Regions from separate parts of the Clostridium thermarum genome, predicted to be linked through region 1. Evidence: riboswitches for the same ligand, from Rfam matches in the RefSeq annotation. Region 1 holds a riboswitch; the other holds the start of a gene.
The links. A riboswitch is a leader RNA that binds a small molecule or an ion and turns the genes downstream of it on or off. The one in region 1 is predicted to bind S-adenosylmethionine.

Region 1 (3,084 bases):
CTATTAACAAATCAAACTCAATATCTTTAATTATTGACACAAAAAGGAAAAAAATGCAGTGAAAACATTGTCACTGCATTTTTACATATTTTTATAAATACTTTTTAATTTCTTCCACCTTATCTAGTCTTTCCCATGGCAGGTCCAGATCTAATCTTCCAAAGTGTCCGTAGGCGGCAGTTTGCTTATAAATTGGTCTTCTTAATTCAAGATCTCTGATTATGGCACCAGGTCTTAAATCAAATACCTTATTTATAATTCCCACTATCTTGTCGTCGCCAAGTTTTCCTGTTCCAAAAGTGTCAACCTCAATTGAAACCGGTCTTGCAACACCTATTGCATAAGCTATTTCAATCTCTAACTTATCAGCTACACCTGCGGCCACAAGGTTCTTAGCAACCCATCTTGCAGCATAAGCAGCAGAACGGTCAACTTTCGTTGGATCCTTTCCTGAGAAAGCTCCACCACCATGTCTTCCGTAGCCGCCGTACGTATCAACTATTATCTTTCTTCCGGTTAAGCCTGAGTCTCCCTGTGGACCTCCAACTACAAATCTACCTGTAGGATTTATAAAGTATCTTGTTTTTTCATCCAATAACTCTGCTGGCACAACTGGTTTTATAACATGCTCAATTATGTCTTTTTCTATTTGAGACTGATCAACCTCCGGTCCATGTTGAGCAGAAACTACTATAGTATCTATTCTTACTGGCTTATTATCATCATATTCAATAGTTACTTGAGTTTTTCCATCCGGTCTTAAATAAGCTAAGGTTCCATTTTTTCTTACCTCAGCTAATCTTCTTGCAAGCTTATGGGCTGTAGCTATAGGAAGGGGCATATATTCCGGTGTTTCATTTGTTGCAAAACCGAACATCATACCTTGGTCACCGGCTCCAACAGCTTCAACCTTATCCATTTCACCTTTCTTGGCTTCCAAAGCCTCATTAACACCCATTGCGATATCCGGAGATTGCTCATCTATAGAAGTTAAAACCGCACAAGTATCACAATCAAAGCCATATTTTGCTCTTACATAGCCTATTTCCTCTACGGTCTTTCTAACAACCTTAGGAATGTCTACATAACAATTAGTAGATATTTCCCCCATAACAAGTACCATACCGGTAGTTACTGCTGTCTCACAAGCAACTCTGGCATTAGGGTCCCGTTCAAGAATAGTATCTAGTATAGCATCAGATATTTGGTCACAAATTTTATCTGGATGTCCTTCAGTAACAGATTCAGATGTAAATAATCTCTTCATTGTAATTCGGCTAGCCTGAATATAAGTACAATATTCAGTTTATACCTTACACTCCTTTCATGTATATAAAATAAAAAACCTCTCCGATAAGAAGAGGTACGTGCCACCTTCTCTTATCTTGCAGTAAACTGCCGGAATTGGCACCTTTGTGAAAAACTTCACCGGTTGCCGGGTTTCATTGGGCCCTTTCCCTCCACCTCTCTTGATAAGAGTATATCCATATTCTATGATTAGTAAGCAAAGTTTATTGTAGCATCAGTAAAATCACATGTCAACAGGCATCAGCAATTAATAATAAATAATTAATGTCAATTATTCTAATTCGTATTTTTAATTTAGGGTTTTCATAAAAGGCTACCTCACGTGTGTTCTCACAAATTTTCTACGCAATGAAAAAAGGATACTTTACGGTATCCTTTTTGTGGTGGAGGAAGATGGATTCGAACCATCGAAGTCAGTGACAACAGATTTACAGTCTGCCCCCTTTGGCCACTCGGGAATTCCTCCAAAATGGAGCTGGCAATCGGAATCGAACCAACAACCTGCTGATTACAAGTCAGCTGCTCTGCCTATTGAGCTATGCCAGCATATTAAATTGTGGTGGGCACAACAGGGATCGAACCTGTGACCCTCTGCTTGTAAGGCAGATGCTCTCCCAGCTGAGCTATGCGCCCACGATTTAAATTTGGTGGAGGAGAGTGGATTCGAACCACTGAAGTCAGTGACAACAGATTTACAGTCTGCCCCCTTTGGCCGCTCGGGAACTCCTCCAATATGGAGCTGGCAATCGGAATCGAACCAACAACCTGCTGATTACAAGTCAGCTGCTCTGCCTATTGAGCTATGCCAGCATATTTCTTCTCAACAACTTATCGCTGTCGACAAGGAATAGTATACATAGAACTCCTTATTAATTCAAACCTAAATATAGACCATACATCAAGATTAAGTTGCTTTTTCTTAATTTAACGCCCATTTTCTTAATTTTAAGCCACATTTTACTTTATTTATCTATATATGCTTCTATGGTATCTACATACATGTACTTTTCCGCTATATCCTTAACTTTCTCATAGTCCTTGCTGCTCAATCTAGTCTTCAGAAGACTAAAGGTATTGATTATTCCTCTTGATGCATTCTCATCGTATAAATAGTTACTTATTCTGGCATAGTCCACTGGTGATATCTTTGAGGCTACGGTAAGCAATCTGGCCTTTTCAGCTAGAGTAAGCCTATCTTCTATTGTGTAGGATTCTACCTTAAACACAGCTGCACTATCAGGATATTCCTCTTCCTCCTGCTTTGTCTGGCTTTGCCCTTTATTCTTTCTGTTATCTATAACTACAAAGCTGTGCTCTTGAGGAATACTTCCCTCTTCTTCCTGCTCAGTTTTTGAATCTTCTTCCTCTGTATTTTTATCATTAACTTTTGAACTATCCCTGCTTTGAGCTTTCAAAGCCTGCTGTTCATCTGCTTGCTTTTCCTGGTTTTTCTTTTGAACTAATTTCACTTCTTCATATGGCTCAACATCTGTCTGCAGCTTGCTGCTTAATAACATTACAGCAACTGACACCGTAGTTGTAAGTACAACTAAAAATGATAGCAGTTTATACTTCATATTGCTCACCCCTATCTAACATTTTTTCATTTTTTCCATTTTTTATTCTAATTAACCTTAATATTCTAAATGTTTTTTTCATATATATTATCGAGGGGGTGTTGAGTGCTTGAATAAAATCAAAGTGCATTATAAAGATATACTTGCTTATTACGAGTTAGCCTACTTTATAAAAGACTATATCGATGAAAATACTTTA
Region 2 (3,084 bases), 1.6 Mb from region 1:
CGGAGAAAATGAATAAGTATATAAATACCATATACAAGAAGGCAGTGGCTGCGGATAAATTAATAGATGAGTTATTCCTGTATTCCAAGCTGGATTTGAGTAAGCTGGAATTCAATTTCAATGATATTAATATAGTTAAGTGTTTGATTGATTGCATGGAAGAGCTCCAGTTTGATTTGGAGAAGAGAGGGATGACTATAAGCTTTAACGGGGCAGACTACAAGGATATAATAGTAAGGGTTGATGTTCAGCAGCTAAAGAGAGTTATAATTAATTATAATAAAAGATTTTTCTCATCTTCACTGAGAAAAATCTTCATTCATTCTTGACATTTAATTATAATAAGTAAGGCGTTTCTTGATATACATAGTAATTCAGCCAGTTTGAAAACAGCAGATTAGCATGACCGCGCCAGTTTACAATTGGTGCTTTTGTTGGATCATCTTCCGGGAAGTAGTTTTTAGGTATTGTTATATCCAAGCCCTTGGATATATCTCTGTCATACTCCCACTTTAAGGAGTTGGCATCGTATTCGGAATGGCCCATGACGAAGATCTGCTTTCCATCCTTTGAAGCAACTATGTGAACACCGCTCTCTTCTGATTCTGTCAATATAAGTAGTTCAGATATTTTTGCTATGTCTTCTTTTCTCACTTCGGTGTGTCTTGAATGCGGCGCATAGAATACATCATCAAAGCCCCTGACCAGCTTTTCATTTCGATAATTGATCCTGTGGGGAAAAACCCCAAACATCTTTTCCGAGAGAGGATATTTAGCTATATTATAGTGATAGTATAAACCGGCTTGAGCTGCCCAGCAAATGTGAAAGGTAGAGGTTATGTTCGTCTTGCTCCATTCCATAATGGCTGCTAACTCTTCCCAATAGTCTACTTCCTCAAAGGCCATCTGCTCTACCGGAGCACCGGTAATAATAAGCCCATCAAACTTCTTATCCTTTACCTCGTTGAAGGTACTATAAAAGGTTATAAGATGTTCCTCCGGGGTATGTTTTGACTTGTAGCTTTCCTGATAAAGCAGGGTTATTTCCACCTGAAGCGGTGTATTACCCAAAAGCCTCAGCAACTGGTTTTCTGTAGTAACCTTTATAGGCATAAGGTTTAATATAGCTATTTTTAAAGGTCTGATATCTTGATGATAAGCCCTGTCTTCATCCATAACAAAAATATTCTCACTGTTTAATAATTCTTTAGCAGGTAAATTGTTTGGTATCTTAATTGGCATATAACTTCCCTCCACTTGATCTAAATTATGTATTTATGGGCGTTGAGAACTGCCATATGATCATTCATTATAAAAGCCCCCTTTTTATTTGAAATTTAAAATTATAAGAAAAACTTTTCCCCAAGTTATGTTTTTCTTCATTAAAAAAACCTCTTCAGATAGAAGAGGTCAATAAACATGGCGCTTCTATCTTTCAGCTAACTGCTGCTGGAATTAGCACCTTGCTTATACAGGTTGCCGGGTTTCATAGGGCCAGTCCCTCCACCACTCTTGATAGACTAAAATATTTGGTTTTATATGTATATTACATGAACATATATTGTTTGTCAATACAATTATTTTAATGAATAATCAGTTATTGAGGTTGGAGCTGTTTCATATTTGAAAAAATTGCGTTAATACGCAATTTTCTTTTATTCCTGACAAATAAGCTTATTTTCCATATAAAGTTTGGTACTTTAGGTCGCATGGAAAATATTGAAAAATGAGCAAAGTTTATGATAAAATTGTCCTACAGATAATTACTTATATTGTTGTTAAGTGATAATTTATTTGTAGGGAGTGATACATATGACAAGAAGATATTACATTATATTCCTTGTGATATCTCTCATAATCACCATAGCTACTGCTTCTATAAAATTGTCCCAAAATAGAGTTATGGCCATTTCTGGTAAAGCTTATAATGCTGAAAACATAGATCAATTGATTGAGGAATCTCCAATGATAATTGTTGGCGAGGTAATAGGCAAGAAGGATAGTGTAAAGGAAAAAAGGATAAATTATAAAGTGTCAGAAGTTAAGGTTCTTGAAATATTGAAAGGAAATATATTGCTGGATAGTGAATCTGTAAACGTTATTCAAATGGATATTGCACAAGACCCTGCTGTTAAAGAGGGAGAGAAGGTTTTGCTGTTTCTGGAAACCTATAAGGGACAGGGATACAAGGACGGTTATGTATGTGTAGGCTTAAGCCAAGGTTATTATAGAATAAAAAATGACAAGCTTGAACCCTCTGGAACTCTTTCATATTCCTTTAAAAAGAGTATAGAGGATAAGCAGAATATTGTAGAATATATAAGGTTACAGGCAGCTGTAGCTTTAGAGTAAGATGAATATTTTGTTATGGATGAAAATGCTAAAGATTTTTGGCATTTTCATTTTTTTTATAATGTTAAGGAATCATTCTTTAGTATAGAAAACATAAAGAATAATCATTATAAAGAATAGAAATATAAGAATAAAAGAAATTTAGATAATTGTTATTGACAAATTTTTGCTTTACACATATAATAGTATCATAGAATACATAGTAAACCAATAGGAATTATACAATGTTTATATATAATATGATTTAGGAGGAATAAAAATGGCAAAGATAGCAAAGAATTTAACAGACTTAATAGGCAATACACCACTATTAGAATTAACATCTTACAACAGAAAAAAGGGACTAGGTGCTGAAGTCGTTGCAAAGCTTGAATATTTTAACCCTGCCGGTTCAGTTAAGGATAGAATTGCCTTTGCAATGATTACCGCTGCAGAGAAAAAGGGACTTATTAAGGAAGGTACTGTAATTATTGAGCCAACTAGCGGAAATACTGGAATAGGTTTAGCTTTTGTATCAGCAGCTAAGGGATATAGACTAATATTGACAATGCCAGAAACAATGAGCATTGAAAGAAGAAAACTCTTAAAGGCCTTGGGAGCAGAATTGGTTTTAACTCCTGGTTCTGAAGGTATGAAGGGAGCAATACAAAAGGCCCAAGAATTAGCAGCAGAAATACCTAACGCCTTTATCCCACAACAATTTGCTAACCCAGCAAATCCTGAAATACACAG

Region 2: it holds a riboswitch for S-adenosylmethionine, as region 1 does, so the genes downstream of both, metA (homoserine O-acetyltransferase MetA) here and metK (methionine adenosyltransferase) in region 1, are expected to answer to the same signal.

What each region holds. Positions count from the first base shown of each region.
Region 1 covers NZ_CP040924.1:3,144,977-3,148,060, forward strand. Annotated here, with positions in the region: gene metK (methionine adenosyltransferase) at 92-1,267, opposite strand; SAM riboswitch class I at 1,378-1,479, opposite strand; tRNA gene FHY60_RS14335 (tRNA-Tyr) at 1,690-1,774, opposite strand; tRNA gene FHY60_RS14340 (tRNA-Thr) at 1,779-1,854, opposite strand; tRNA gene FHY60_RS14345 (tRNA-Val) at 1,866-1,941, opposite strand; tRNA gene FHY60_RS14350 (tRNA-Tyr) at 1,954-2,038, opposite strand; tRNA gene FHY60_RS14355 (tRNA-Thr) at 2,043-2,118, opposite strand; gene FHY60_RS14360 (hypothetical protein) at 2,271-2,885, opposite strand; gene yyaC (spore protease YyaC) at 2,995-3,084, shown strand, end outside.
Region 2 covers NZ_CP040924.1:891,761-894,844, forward strand. Annotated here, with positions in the region: gene FHY60_RS03835 (histidine kinase dimerization/phospho-acceptor domain-containing protein) at 1-329, shown strand, start outside; gene metA (homoserine O-acetyltransferase MetA) at 337-1,242, opposite strand; SAM riboswitch class I at 1,426-1,522, opposite strand; gene FHY60_RS03845 (hypothetical protein) at 1,813-2,352, shown strand; gene cysK (cysteine synthase A) at 2,612-3,084, shown strand, end outside.